Regions from separate parts of the Acidipropionibacterium jensenii genome, predicted to be linked through region 1. Evidence: predicted binding sites of a transcription regulator. Region 1 holds the regulator's gene; the other holds the start of a gene.
What was found. The regulator HrcA, encoded in region 1, represses chaperone genes, less so after heat shock. The targets are predictions, from matches to a motif close to TTGGCACTCGNNNNNNNCGAGTGCCAA.
Positions count from the first base shown of each region.

Region 2: a site for HrcA is predicted at 3,868-3,894, ahead of groES (co-chaperone GroES). Genes of this name have one in related genera too.

Region 1 is NZ_CP040635.1:2,875,421-2,883,013, reverse strand. It holds gene hemW (radical SAM family heme chaperone HemW) at 1-1, shown strand, start outside; gene FEZ32_RS12875 (DUF3097 domain-containing protein) at 72-929, shown strand; gene FEZ32_RS12870 (inositol monophosphatase family protein) at 926-1,735, shown strand; gene FEZ32_RS12865 (chymotrypsin family serine protease) at 1,814-3,049, shown strand; gene FEZ32_RS12860 (hypothetical protein) at 3,220-3,525, shown strand; partial or broken gene FEZ32_RS12855 (MBL fold metallo-hydrolase) at 3,709-4,326, opposite strand; gene hrcA (heat-inducible transcriptional repressor HrcA) at 4,441-5,460, shown strand; gene dnaJ (molecular chaperone DnaJ) at 5,470-6,657, shown strand; gene FEZ32_RS12840 (16S rRNA (uracil(1498)-N(3))-methyltransferase) at 6,654-7,382, shown strand; gene FEZ32_RS12835 (DoxX family membrane protein) at 7,401-7,593, opposite strand, start outside.
Region 2 is NZ_CP040635.1:1,875,380-1,882,972, forward strand. It holds gene amrA (AmmeMemoRadiSam system protein A) at 1-136, opposite strand, end outside; gene amrB (AmmeMemoRadiSam system protein B) at 133-975, opposite strand; gene FEZ32_RS08315 (NUDIX hydrolase) at 1,311-1,796, shown strand; gene FEZ32_RS08320 (THUMP-like domain-containing protein) at 1,819-3,018, shown strand; gene FEZ32_RS08325 (SIMPL domain-containing protein) at 3,134-3,784, opposite strand; gene groES (co-chaperone GroES) at 4,049-4,345, shown strand; gene groL (chaperonin GroEL) at 4,358-5,953, shown strand; gene mptB (polyprenol phosphomannose-dependent alpha 1,6 mannosyltransferase MptB) at 6,093-7,593, shown strand, end outside.

The DNA of each region.
Region 1 (7,593 bases):
AGCGGCGAGGAGCCCGCCTGGCGCGCATGGCCCGGCTCGTGATGTCAGGGGGCGCCGTTAAGGTTGCGTGCATGGCTGATCGATACAGTTCCGATGTCCTGCAACCGGGCTGGCAGCAGCAGGGACGCCCCAGGAGCACCGACGTGCCCCTCCAGCTGGACCTGGTCGTCGAGGACCCCTCCACCGGATATGTCGGTGCCGTGGTCGGCTGGGAGAACGGTCTGGTGATCCTGGAGGACCGCCGTGGCGCCCGGCGGGCCTTCCCGGTCGGCCCGGGATTCTGGATCGACGGCGAACCGGTCAACCTGTGCATCCCCCCTCGCCAGGGCACCGCCCGGCGCACCCACACCGCGTCGGGCTCCCTCAGCAGCCCCGAGCACGAGGCCGCGAGGGTGGCGCTGCCCAGCCGCATCTACGTCGAGGGACGCCACGACGCCGAACTGGTCGAGAAGATCTGGGGGGATGACCTTCGCCACGTCGGCGTGGTGGTGGAGTACATGGGCGGGATGGACGATCTGGTGGGTATCGTCGCCGAGTTCCGGCCCGGCCCCGGGCACCGCCTCGGCGTGCTCGTCGACCACCTGGTGGCCGGAACCAAGGAGTCGCGGGTCGCCGCCCAGGTCGCCAAGGGCGGCTACGGCGACTACGTCATGATCACCGGCCACCGATTCATCGACGTGTGGCAGGCCATCAAGCCCGAGCGGATCGGGCGGAAGGCCTGGCCCGAGGTGCCGATGGACGAGGACTTCAAGCTCGGCACCCTGAAAAGGCTCGGGCTTCCCCACGAGGGCCAGTCCGACGTCGGCAAGGCCTGGCAGGCCATGCTGGCCCGGGTGCGCGACTGGCACGACCTGGACCCGCGCTTCAACACCGAGATGGAGCGGCTCATCGACTTCGTCACCTGCGACCACATGGAGGACGCCGGATGACCGCAGAACTCGATACAGACGAGGTGGCGCAGATCATCCGCGGAGTGGCTGAGCGCATCGTCGAGCCGCACTTCCGCCACCTGGATCCGGACCAGGTCCATGAGAAGACCCACCCCGGCGACCTCGTCACCGACTTCGACCGGCAGGCCGAGCTGGCGCTGAGCGCCGAGCTGGTGGGCCGCGGCGGCGGGCTCGCGGTGGGGGAGGAGGCCGTCTTCGCCGACCCTGATGTTCTCTCGGGCCTTCCCGACGCGCCCTTGGCCTGGGTTATCGACCCTATCGACGGCACCCGCAACTTCGTCAACGGGTCCGACGACCACGCCGTCATGGTGGCCGAGGTGCGGGCCGGGGTGACGGTGCGAGGCTGGATCTATCAGCCGCGGCACGAGCACATGTACATCGCCGAGGCGGGAGCCGGTACCTGGCGCGACGGTGAGAAGGTCACTCGGCCGTCGTCCGGGGATCCTGTGATCGCGGTGACGACCCACGAGGCCTTTCAGCAGGCCCCGCAATCTGTTTCGGGACCGCGGTTGGATTGGGGATGGTCGCGGTGGTGCTGCGGGGTGGATTACCCGCGAGTGCTCACCGGGGACGTGGACGCCACCGTGTATCTGCATTCCCATCCGTGGGACCACCTGTCCGGGGCATTGATGCTGCGGGAACTCGGCGGGGTCGTGCGGACCTTGTCGGGCCACGATTTCGGAGTAAAGGAATTCCATCGCGACCCGTTGATCGTGGCCTCCGACGAGCCGGCGTACCGGGCGGTCGCCGACGCCCTGATAGGGCTCGGCGTCACGGTTCGGTAACGGTGGCCATTGTGCGACTTCCTGCCGCTGGGGACCAGCTCTACTGTTCTGACAACTCAGTTCTCAGAGAGGAGAGTCATGAGGTTTCACAAGCGGATCGTCCTACCGTTCGCCATTCTCGGACTGGTCGCTGCGGGGCTCGGCGCCGGGTCTGTGCCGGCCCAGGCTGGCCCGTCCCCGTCCCCCTCGGACAAGACATGTATTGCGAGAGATGCCGACGGGCAGGTCACCTGGACGGGCGATGCGACCATGGACATGACCGAGATGGGCGAGGATCTCGCGGCCCTGATTGCCGACCATCCGGGGAACGCGACCGGTACGGCGTTCTGTTCTCACTATGAGGGCCTCGCGGTCTACCTGTCGGATCCCACGCCGGAGCTGACGGCGAGCATCAAGGCGATTGGCGCCCAACATCCGAAGGCTGTCATCGAGACCCATATCGTTCCGCACTCCCTGGCTGATCTCGAAGCCACGGGTCGGACACTTGCGGTCAGCCTCGGGTTGGGCGACAACATGGTCGGTTGGGGACCGGTGATCTATGACGGCTCACTTGAGGTGGACGTGAAGGAAGCGGCTCTGACACAGAGGGTTCAAGCCAAGACGTCGGTGCCGTCCTCCTCGAAGGGGACGTCGAGTCCGGTCGCTGTGTCATATCGTCCGAGTGCCGAAGGTCAGGATGCTGCGACGCGGCTCGCGGATTCGTCGCCGTGGTATATGGGCGGGCGGCTCAGCTGGAGCAATTCCTACTGCTCATCGGGGATTCCGATCACGGTCAAGGGCGTCCATACGCTGATGACGGCCGGTCATTGCACGGGGAGCAGCTTCACCAACAACGGTTCCGTGGTGGGCACGCAGTACACGACGGCCTATCCCGGCAATGCCAACCGCTATGGCGATTGGAAGCTCATCAAGGGATCGAGCTACGCCAAGCGGGTCTTCAGCGGTGGGCTGTCAAGTGGAGACAGCCATCCCATCACGGCCGCGCGGTGGGCGACCCTTCCGCTCGGCAATGGGATGTGCACGTCAGGGAGCACGTCCGGCCAGATCTGCAGGTACAAGGTCAATAGCACTGGTCGGTCCCTGACCGTGGATGGGGTGACGAGCAACCATCTCATTGAGTTGTATCACGGTACCCGTGATAAGGGTGGGTTCAGAGGCGGGGATTCAGGAGGGACCTGCTACTACGCGAACTCCAACGGTATGACTGTGGCGGGGATCGTCAAGGGGACGAAGCCTTGGCCAAAGGGAATGAGTTATTACTGCACGGACCTCATGGGTCTACGTGCCTGGAATTCTTCGGCGGCGCTGGGGTGACCGGCATGTCTCATGGCCGGAAAATAATATTGGGAGCCGTTGCTATCTTGACTGTGACGTCGGGTTGTGCCGGGACCGGCGACAAAGGGACTCCTGCTCGTCCGTCCTCGGCATCACGCTCTTCTTCTGCGAGTGCCTCGGCCCCGTCACCGGCCTGCACGAAGGAGGCGGTGAAAGATGCGCCGAAACTGACCTTTGACAAGGCGAAGACACTCATCGGGACTCTGCCGTGGTACTGCGATATTGACACTGAGTCGGGGAGGATCGATGTCGGCAGGCCTCACGACACGTCAACGACGACTGAAGTGTGGATGAGGGCGCTCAGCACGGACGTCGCGTTGCCCAAGGGCTTCCAGGTTGACCCATCGGTGGAATCGTATGTGGACATCAATGGAAGCTGGTACCGCGTGCGCTACGCGGGCGGGCCGGGCCAGGATGCCCCTGCCCAGGTTTCCCCATCGTCCAGCAGCTCCTGAATATCAGCGTCTGCTCAACGGAAGCAGGTTCTTCCGGGTGATTCCCCGGGCCGCCAGCTGATCGGCGATCCGGGGGATCCACTCGCTGATCGTGTCCTTCGAGAACGGCCACTCGTGGGCGGCCTGGATCTTATCGACCGGCGTCCCGGCCTCCATCGATGCCTTCACCTGGTCGACGCACCGCGCGATGTCGGCGTTCTGGGCCATCACCGCGTCGGCGTCCACCGGATCCCCGTGGCCGGGCACATAGCGCCCCTTGCCGTCGGTCGCGGTGATCATCGACCCGACCGCCGAGGGCCAGTTCCAGAAGTCAGTGGAGTCGTCGGCCTGCGGGTCTCCGGAGGTCTCCACCAGATCCCCGGTGAAGGTGACATCCTCCCCGGCCACCCGCACCACGAGATCCCCGTCGGTGTGGCCGGCACCGGGATGGAGCACCTCGGCCCCCAGCCCGCCCAGATCCACATACGCCAGAAGCGAGATGGGGTGGGCGACTGCTGGGGGATCGGCCAGATGCGCCAGCGCCGCTCGGTGCATCCACGCCTCGGCGTCGGCCACCCCGGCCAGCCCGCCGCAATGGTCCTCGTGGGAATGGGTCACCACCACCCGGTCCACCGGACGGCCGATCGCGCGCGCCGCTCCCCAGGCCAGCGCGCGGCCCTGCTCCGGCGTCGAACCCGTGTCCACCAGCAGGATGTGCTCGTCCCCGATCACCAGCCCGCAGGTCACCGCGCAGGGCTCCAGGCGGGTCGTCCACACTCTCGCCGTCAGCGGCGACCACTCGACCTCGGCTGTGATGTCCATGCCGCCAGCATGGCACGGAAGATGCGGGGCGCGAACACCACGGCCCGCCGCGATAGACTGGCACTCGCTCTGTAAGAGTGCCAGAATTCACGGGATCCGAGGTGAGGAGGGGCAGTGCTCGACGATCGCAAACTCGACGTGCTCAAGGCCATCGTCACCGACTACGTCTCGAGCAGGGAGCCGGTGGGATCCAAGGCCTTGGTGGAGCGCCACGGCCTGCACGTCTCGCCGGCCACCGTGCGCAATGACATGGCCGCGCTGGAGGAGGAGGGCTACATCAGCCATCCGCACACCAGCGCCGGTCGGATCCCGACCGACAAGGGCTACCGGCTCTTCGTCGACCGGATCGCCACCGTCAAACCCCTCTCGGGTCCCGAACGACGCGCGATCGCGAGCTTCATGAACGGCGCGGTCGACATCGACGACATCGTCACCCGCACGGTGAGGCTGCTGGCCCAGATCACCCATCAGGTGGCGATCATGCAGTACCCGGTGGCCTCCTCCTCGTCGATCCGACACCTGGAGCTGGTCGGACTGTCGGCCGACCGGGTGCTCATCGTCCTGATCACCTCCACCGGCGCCGTCGAGCAGCGCACCCTGGAGCTTCCCGGCCCCACCGAGGACCTGCTGGCCAGGCTGCGCAACCGTCTCAACCAGCTGCTGATCGGACGCACCCCGGCCGAGTCTGCCGACCTGCTGTCCGGATTCCTCGAGGAGTTCGACCCGACCACCCGGCCGATGGCCGCCAGCGTGACCGCCGGCGTCCTGGAGATCCTGTCCGCCGACCCGTCGGCACGGGTGCTGGTCTCCGGGGTGCCCAATCTCACCCGCTTCGGACCGACCCTGCACACCTCCATCCAGCCCGTTCTGGAGGCGCTGGAGGAGCAGGTCGTGCTGCTGCGCCTGCTCGGCGACGCCACCTCCGACGGTTCGGCAGGTCTGACCGTGCGGATCGGCTCCGAGAACTCCGACGAGAACTTCCAGTCGACCTCGGTCGTCGTGAGCACCTATGGTGACGACGGTGGCCGGTCGGGACTGGGCGTCGTCGGCCCCACCCTGATGGACTACCCCTCGACGATGGCCGCGGTCCGGGCGATCGCCCGGTATGTCGGCAGATTCCTGGCAGAAGGATGACCCCACCCCATGAGCAGTGACTACTACGAGGTCCTCGGCGTCGCCCGCGACGCGAGTGCCGATGACATCAAGCGCGCCTACCGCAAGAAGGCGATGAAGCTCCACCCCGATGTCGCCGGACCCGGTTCCGAGGAGGCCTTCAAGGAGGTCCAGGAGGCCTACGAGGTGCTCCAGGACCCCCAGAAGAGGGCGGTCTTCGACCGCGGCGGCGACCCGGCCCACCAGGGCGCGGGCGGTTTCGGCGACGCCGGATTCGGCGGCGGCGGGTTCGACTTCACTAACCTGGTCGACGCGATGTTCGGCGGCGGCTCGCCGTTCGGCGGGCAGGGCGGGTCGCGGCGCGGTCCGCGCTCCCGGGTGCGTCGTGGCCAGGACGCCCTGGTCCGGTTGCGTCTGACTCTGGCCGAGGCGGTCTTCGGGGTCACCAAGCCTCTGGACGTCGACACCGCGGTGGTCTGCCCGAAGTGCCACGGCAAGGGGTCCGACGGGGACTCCGAGCCGGTCACCTGCACCACCTGCGAGGGAGCCGGCGAGGTGATCACCGTGCAGCGGTCCTTCCTCGGCGACATCCGTACCACCCAGCCCTGCCCCACCTGCCGGGGCTACGGCAGCGTCATCCCGAACCCCTGCTCCGAGTGCTCGGGGGAGGGCAGGGTGCGCACCTCGCGCACCATCAACGTCAAGATCCCGGCCGGCGTCGACGACGGCAACCGGATCCATCTGGACTCCCAGGGAGAGGTCGGCCCCGGCGGCGGTCCGGCCGGCGACCTCTACGTCGAACTGTCGGTGGCCCCTCACGAGGTCTTCCGCCGCGACGGCGCGAACCTGGAGATGGCCATCGAGGTGCCGATGACCGCTGCGGCGCTTGGCACCACGGTCTCGGTGCGCACTCTGGAGGCCGACCGCGAGGACATGGACGAGGACCAGTCCAGCGTCGAGGTGGAGATTCCCGCCGGAACCCAGTCCGGGGCCCGGATCGTCGTGGAGGGCCGCGGCATCCCGCGGCTGCGCGGCGGCGGCCGGGGTGACCTGGGGGTCTCCCTGCTGGTGAGGACGCCCACGAAGCTCGACGGGCACCAGAAGGACCTGCTGCGAGAGTTCGCCGAGTCGCGGGGTGAGCACGAGGGTCGCGCCTCGGTGCACACCTCCGGTTCGAAGGGGGTCTTCTCCCGCCTCAAGGAGGCCTTCGGAGGATGAGCAATCCCTGCTTCATCGCTGAGATCGGTGACGCCGGTCCGGGCGACATCGTCGAGATCACCGGGTCCGAGGGCCATCACGCCGCAACCGTGCGGCGGATCGAGGTGGGCGAGTCGGTGCTGGTGACCGACGGCCACGGCACCGCCGTGCGGGGACCGGCGGTCGAGGTGAGCCGCAGTGCGGTGCGGGTGGAGGTGGTCGACAGACTCTCCAGCCCCGACCACCCGATTCGCTGGGTGGCCGTCCAGGCCCTCATCAAGGGGCCGCGCGCCGACCTGGTCGTCGAGACCCTCACCGAGCTCGGCGTCGACGAGATCATCGCTTGGCAGGCATCCCGGTCGATCGTCCGGTGGGGGGCCGAGAAGCGCGAGAAGGCCTTGGACCGCTGGCGCAGCACCGCCCGCGAGGCCACCAAGCAGTCGCGCCGGTTCCGGGTGCCGACGGTGACGATGGCCAGCACCGCCCAGCTGCGCTCCCGGATCTCGACGGCCCAGGGGGCCTTCGTCCTCCACGAGAGCGCCACCGACCCGATCCGCCCGTCCGACCTGCCCGCCTCCGGAGAGGTGATAATGGTGGTCGGCCCGGAGGGCGGCATCACCCCCGAGGAGCTGTCAGCTTTTACCGGGGCCGGTGCGGTCCCGGTGCTGGTGGCCGACGCCGTCCTGCGCGCCTCCACCGCACCGGTAGTCGGACTGGCCCAGCTGCAGGCTCTCAGCCAGCTGTGAGCCGCCCGGCGGCCCGACTCACTTCGAGCGTCCGCCCAGGGCGATCAGCAGCAGCCCGCCGGCCAGGCTGGCGTTCTTGAAGAAGTGGATCTTGTTGCCCTGACGCTCCTCGCCCTCCTTCTCCCAGAACCGGTGGCCGACGACGGTCACCGGGACCATCTGGGCGGCCAGCACGGCGGCCGACAGCCGCGGCAGGATACCCAGCGCCACA
Region 2 (7,593 bases), 1.0 Mb from region 1:
CCGGTGTCTCCGGAGTCTCGACCGGCTCGCCGAGGTGTGCCGCGATGGCGGCTCGGGCCGCCGGCAGCAGCCAGCCTCCGGCGTCGTCGGGCAGACCGGAGGAGTTCTCGGAGGCTCCCGCGACGGGGGTGTTCATCGGTCCTCCTCGGTGAAGGCGAAGGAGGCGTAACCGACCACCCGCGACCGGTCCCCGGCGGTGTCGCCGGAGGTGCACGCCGCCAGCAGGTGGGCGCTCCAGCCCAGTCCGGGCGCGGCGTGGAGCAGACCGTCCAGGGGGCGGCAGCCGCAGGCCCGGTCGGGCTCGATGGAGTCGTCGCCGGCGAGCACCCGGGCGATCGTCTGGTCGTCGAGCCGTCTGGCGACGTCGTGGGGGTGATAGTGGGACAGGTCGGAACTGATGACGATGAGTGTCTGCGGATCGGCTACCAGGGACTCGATCACCTCGGCCACCTCCTGCGGTTCGGCCTGCCCGACGGCCAGCGGGACGATCGGCAGATCGCCCAGGATCCGCTGGATGAAGGGCACCTGCACCTCGATCGAGTGTTCCTCTGCGTGGGTGGCCGCGTTGATCCGCACCTGCGCCAACTCCTCCAGACCCGCTGGATCGATCGGGCAGCTGCCCAGCGGCGTCGCCATGAAGTCTGCCCGGGGCAGTGCCAGGCCGCGGATCCCCACCCGGTGGGTCGGCCCCAGGACCGCGACCCGACGGGGCCGGCGGTCCGGTTCACGTCGTCTCAGCAGGTCGTATCCGCGGGCGGCCGTCTGCCCCGAGTAGACGTACCCGGCGTGCGGGACGACCAGTGCCCGGACCCGACCGGGGTCGACCCCCTCGGGCACCGGCATCGCCGCGGCCCGGTTCAGGGCGCCGTCGATCCAGGCTGCCAGCTCCCCGGGATCGGCGGGGTAGAACATCCCGGCCACCGCGGGCGGGCGGGTGACAGGTCCTGGTCGGTCGGTCCACAGTGCTCGACTCATCGGTCCTCCTCGTGCGGGTCGGGTCTGCGGCGGACGTCGGCGGTGACGCGGTCGGTGCTGCTCGCGCGGGCGACCACCTGTGCCGGTGGCAGCGCGGTCGACACCGTGCCTGTCCGACACCGTGCGTATCCGACTGTGTGCGGGGAGGACGCGGTGTGCGAACCACGCGGTGTGCGGTGTGTCGCGCAGGACTCGAATCCCTTGATCCCAGAGTAGGCACCCTCCCAGCGCGTCCAACCTGCACCCGGCCCCTTGAGCTCACGGCCCTGTCCCGGACGCCGCCCGCATCGCTGCCCGCACCAGCCACCCTCGACCCCGGGGGCAGACTGGGGACCATGATGACTCCGGTGCTGACCACCCTCGGATTCGTGCTCCACCCCGACGGGCAACGGGTGCTAATGGTGCACCGGGTCGCCCGTTCCTACGACGACCAGCTCGGCAAGTACAACGGGCTGGGCGGCAAGGTCGAGCCCGGGGAGGACGTCGCCGCCGGGATGCGCCGGGAACTGCGCGAGGAGGCGTCCATCGAGGTCGACGCCATGAGGCTGCGCGGCACGGTCTCCTGGCCAGGCTTCGGCAAGGACGGCTCGGACCACTTCGGTCTGGTCTTCGTCATCGACTCCTGGCACGGCCAGATCCCAGACGCCAACGCCGAGGGGCCGTTGAGCTGGCAGCGGATCGACCAGCTGTCCGAGCTGCCGATGTGGGAGGGGGACCGGTACTTCCTGCCACTGGTCTTCGACCCGCAGGTCAACCAGTTCCACGGCTGCATCCCCTACCACGACGGGCGACCGACCGGGTGGAGCTACTCGTTGCTGTGACCCCGCCCGTAGATTGAGGACCATGGATCCTGCGGTGGCGCGTCGACTGGTGTCTGCGGAGGGGGCCGAGGCGCTGGCCGCGGCCCGGGCCGAACGCGACCCCGATGCCCTGTCGGCGGCCGAACGGCTCCGCTCATGGATGCCTCCCGAGCTGGCGGCCGCAGCCCTGGACCAGGCATCGCTGAGGCCCACTGCACTGGCCAAGATCGGCCAGGACGCCGACTCGATGCTGTGGACCCGCGACGGGCTGGAGCAGGCCACCCGTGGACCGGTCTCCCGGTGGCGGGCCGGGCAGCTGGCCGACGCCGGAGTCCGCCGGGTGATCGATCTGGGCTGCGCCTGCGGGGCCGATGCCAGGGCCTGCCTGGATCTGGGCCTCGAGGTGACTGCCGTGGAGATCGACCCCGCCCTGGCGGTGCTCGCCCGCCACAACCTTCCCGGGGCGAGGGTCCTCGAGGGGGACGCCGAGGAGCTGGCCGCCGATCTGCTGGCCGGCGCCGGCCCGGACACCGCGATCCTTCTCGACCCGGCGAGGCGGACCGGACGGGGGCGCAGCTGGCGGGTCGAGGACATCCGACCCGCCTGGGACTTCGTGATGGACATGACCGCGGTGGGGCGGGGGGTCTCCACCGTCGTCAAGCTGGGTCCGGGGGTGCCCAGGGAGATCCTTCCCGAGGCCGTCGCGGTCACCTGGGTGGGGCACCGTCACGATCTGGTGGAGGCCACCCTGTGGGCCGGTCCGGCAGCGCCCGGGCGGACGCGGCCCGGCCACACCGCGATTCTGGTGGGGGAGACTCCCGAACCGGCGATCGCCCTGCCCGGCGGGGAGACCGAGCTCGGCACCGGGCCCGTCGGCGAGTTCCTCGCCGAGCCGCATCCGGCGGTGATCCGCGCCAGGGCGATGCGCGCCGCCGCCGGTGGTCGGCCGGTGCACCTGCCCGCTCCCGGGGTGGCCTATCTGCTGGCCGCGACGCCGACGCCCTCCCCCTGGCTCACCTGTTTCAGAGTGATCGAGGAACTCCCGCTCCAGGAGCGGGCCCTGAGGACCTGGGTGCGTCAGCACCGGGTGGGCAGGCTGGAGATCAAGAAGCGCGGCGTCGACGTCGACCCGGCCGCGCTGCGACGACGACTGCGTCCCTCCGGTCGGGGCGCGGCAACCCTCATCCTCACCCCGACGGGGCACGGAGCCCGCGCACTGGTGGCCGAGCGGATCACCGGCTGATCCCCGGCCACCGCGTCGCACCACGGCCCAGTGGCCGAGAGGGTGATGGACCGGGGCCCGGCAATCGCGTCGAACCTTCCCGGTCACCGGGTCGAGGCGCTCCGGAGTGGGCGGCTCAGACCTGGAACCGGACGTGTACCGTCGAGGACACGGTGATGTCGGCGGGGGACAGCTCAACCGAGCCGCCTCCGGCGGCTCCCCGAAGGGCCAGGGCAGCGACCGGGCCCGGCTGGTCGGATCCCGCCGAGACGCGGTCCAGGAGGCCGGGATCGGCGATCGCGATGACCTGTGGATCCGCCTGTCCGGCGGCGGATGCGAGCACCTCGGCGCGGTGAACCGCATCGTGCAGGGCCCCGGTGAGCACCTCGTCGCGGACCCGGTCGCGGGTCGCGGTGGTCAGCGCCCAGTCCACCCGGTCGATCGACAGTCCGGCGGTCTCGGCCCACCGGGCGCAGCTGTCCGACAGTGCCGCGAAGTCGCTGAACTTCACCGCGACCGGCGTACTGGCCCGGTGGTGCAGCGGCAGCACGGTCCCGTCGTTGTGGTGCGGGCGCCACGACGCGGTGGTCTGCGCATCCACCGAGTACCAGGTCGCCACTCCTGAGTCACGGAGCTGGACGAGCTGGCGGCGCAGCGCCTCGGTGATGTCGGTCGCCTGCTGGGCGACGGCCTGTCGGTCGCTGCCCTCGGCGCCGGCGGTGAGATGGACGATGCCTCGTTCGGCGGGCAGGCTGATCTCGAAGGATCCGGCCAGGGTGATCATCATGGCTGCATTCTGCCGGTGCCGGGGCGCCGCGTCACCAGACACGGCGAACCACCTCGCCACGACAGCGCCCCGGCCCCCGTCGTCTGGCACTCGGGTTGAAGGAGTGCTAACGCCGGTGTATTTTTCTTGTTGGCACTCCCCAAGGGGGTGTGCCAGCGGACCGATGACTCCCGCGACGTCGACGGCCCGGTTCACAGCTCGGGGCTCGCAACCCCTGGTGAGTGGCATTCAACGATTCGTCTTCATCATGAAAGGGGTATTGACGTGGCAACCACGATCAAGCCGCTCGAGGACCGTGTCCTCGTCCAGCCTCTCGAGGCCGAGCAGACCACTGCTTCCGGACTGGTTATTCCGGACACTGCCAAGGAGAAGCCGCAGGAGGGCCGTGTCGTCGCCGCCGGTCCCGGTCGGGTAGATGACAAGGGCACCCGGGTGCCGATGGACGTCAAGGAGAATGACATCGTCATCTTCTCCAAGTACGGCGGCACCGAGGTCAAGTACGACGGCGAGGAGTACCTGCTCCTCAACGCTCGTGACATTCTTGCTGTTGTCGAGAAGTGAGGCACTGAGTACATGGCAGCCAAGCAGCTTCAGTTTGACGAGGAGGCCCGTCGCTCTCTTGAGCGCGGCGTCGACACCCTCGCCGACACCGTCAAGGTGACCCTCGGCCCCAAGGGCCGCTACGTGGTCCTTGACAAGCAGTGGGGTGCACCGACCATCACCAACGACGGCGTCACCGTCGCCAAGGAGGTCGACCTCGCCGATCCGTACGAGAACCTCGGCGCACAGCTCGCCAAGGAGGTCGCCACCAAGACCAACGACGTCGCCGGTGATGGCACCACCACCGCGACCGTGCTGGCCCAGGCGCTGGTCCACGAGGGCCTGCGCGCAGTGGCCTCGGGTTCCAACCCGGTGGGTCTCAAGCGCGGCATCGACAAGGCCGTGGAGGCCGTCACCGCCGAGCTCAAGTCGATCTCGCGGGCCGTGGAGACCACCGACGACATGGCCAATGTCGCCACCATCTCCAGCCGTGACCAGGAGATCGGCAAGCTCATCGCCGAGGCCTTCGACAAGGTCGGCAAGGACGGTGTCATCACCGTCGACGAGTCCCAGACCTTCGGCACCGAGCTCGAGTTCACCGAGGGCATGCAGTTCGACAAGGGCTACCTGTCCCCGTACATGGTGACCGACTCCGATCGCATGGAGGCCGTCCTCGAGGATCCCTACATCCTCATCAACTCCGGCAAGATCTCGTCGATGAACGACCTCCTGCCGCTGCTGGAGAAGGTCATCGCCGCCAAGGGCACGCTGTTCATCGTGGCCGAGGACGTCGACGGGGAGGCGCTGTCCACCTTGGTCGTCAACAAGATCCGTGGCACCTTCAACTCGGTTGCCGTCAAGGCCCCAGCCTTCGGCGACCGCCGCAAGGCCATGCTCCAGGACATCGCCACCCTCACCGGTGGCCAGGTCATCGCCCCCGAGGTCGGGCTCAAGCTCGACCAGGTCGGCCTCGAGGTTCTGGGCCGCGCCAAGAAGATCGTGGTGTCCAAGGACAACACGACCATCGTCGACGGTGCCGGCGCCAAGGAGGATGTCGCCGGTCGCGTGGCTCAGTTGCGCGCCGAGTACGACGCCTCCGACTCCGACTGGGATCGCGAGAAGCTCCAGGAGCGGATCGCGAAGCTGGCCGGCGGGGTGTGCGTCATCCGCGTGGGTGCCGCCACCGAGGTGGAGCTCAACGAGAAGAAGCACCGCATCGAGGACGCCGTCTCGGCCACCCGCGCAGCGATCGAGGAGGGGATTGTCGCCGGTGGCGGCTCCTCCCTCATCCACGCCGCCCGGGTGCTGTCCGACGGACTGGACCTGACCGGCGACGAGCTGGTCGGCGTCAAGATCGTCGAGAAGGCCGTCCGCGAGCCCCTGCGCTGGATCGCCGAGAACGGCGGAGAGCCCGGATACGTCATCGTCTCGAAGGTCTCCGAGATGGAGCCCGGACACGGCTACAACGGCAAGACCGGCGAGTACGTCGATCTGGTCTCCGACGGCGTCATCGACCCGGTGAAGGTCACCCGCTCCGCGCTGGCCAATGCCGCATCGATCGCCTCCCTGCTGCTCACCACCGAGACCCTCGTGGTGGACAAGCCGGAGGACGAGGACGACAAGAAGTGATCTCAGTCCCCGCTCGACAGAGCGCATGAGCTGAGCGCCTCAGGCGCACGTTCGGCCCCGGCACCCCAGGGTGCCGGGGCCGAACTGCGTCCGGGCAGGACCCGGATATGGTGGTGCCACCGTGACCGAGAGGACCCCGATGACCGTTACCTCACGCCGACTGCGGCTCGGCGAGGTGCTGGTCGTCGGCCTGCTCGGGTCGGCACTGATCTCCTGGTGGGCGTGGACCGATGCCGCGCCGGGCCATCCCGCCGATCCGGCCGGAATGGAGATCGGCCCCTGGCTGGCCGGTCTGCTCGGCCTGGTGCTGCTGCTGGCAGCATGGTTGCGCTCGGCGGTGCTGCGCTCCCACCGACTGCTGTCGGCGGCGGTCTGGTCGGTGCCGCTGCTGCCCACCCGCCCGGTGCTCAGTCTGGACGGCTGGGCCTACGCCGCCCAGGGCTGGCTGCTGCGGCACGGACACAATCCGTACCTGGTCGCCCAGTCCCAGGCCGGACAGCTCGCCGCGCGTGTGGACGACCACTGGAGCGGCACCACCGCGGTCTACCCGCCGGGCTCGCTGTGGATCCAGGCGGCGATGACGGCGCTGGCCCGCGACCACACGTACTGGGCGGCGGTCGCGATGCGGATCCCGGCGATGCTGGCGATGGTGCTCCTCGCCGCGGCCGTCATCGGGCTGGCCCGGTCCCTGGGGGCCGACCCACAGTCGGCCCTGTGGCTCACCGTGGCCAACCCCTTCGTGCTGCTCAACATCGTCGGCGGCATGCACAACGACGGTCTGGAACTGGCGGTGGCGCTGTGCGCCCTGTGGGCCGGCCTGGCTCTGGCCCGGGCCTCCCGACCCTGGCTCGGGCTGGTCGTCGGGGGAGTGCTGGTCGGCCTCGCCGGGACCCTCAAGCAGCCCGGGGTGCTGGCAGGCATCGGGCTGGTCGCTCTGGTGCACCGGCAGGCCGTCAAGGACGGCGCGAGGGACGGCTGGGGTCCGCTGGCCGGGCGCATTCTGGTGGGTGCGGTGCCGGCGGTGGCCGCCTTCGCGGCGATCTCCTCGATCGGCGGGCTGGGGCTGGGCTGGCTGAACTCCACCGCCGGCAGTCCCGCCTCGGTGACCAGTGACTCCCCGATCGCGCTGCTGGTCCAGATGATCGGCTGGGGCGGGGTGCCGATCGCCGCGATGGTGCCGATCGCCACCGCCGTCAGCCTGGTGCTCACCGCGGTGGCGATCGTGTGGTGCTGGTTCCGGTGGGGTCCGGTGCCGGGGCGTCGGGGCGGGTCCGGACCGCTCGGCCGGCCGATCGTCCTGCAGGCCGCGGTGATGACCGCCTTCGCGCTGTGCGGGGCCGGGCTCCAGCCCTGGTACCTCATTCCGCCGCTGGTCCTGGTGGCCCTGATCCCGCTGCGCCGCCGCTGGCTGGCCGCGCTGACCGCCGCCGGACTGATCGGCTCGGGCCTGTGCTTCCTGCAGTGGTTCTCCTCCCCCTTCCTGGCCCTGCCGGTGGCCGCCCTGGCGGCGGCGGCCTGCCGGTGGTGGACCCCGGTCCGGTCCCGCCTGAACCTGGTCGCCCACCAGCTGCGCGGGTCCACTCCCGGGACGGCGCGCAGCGGCACCGCGACCGGGCCGTCCGGTGCGGCCGGACCCTCCG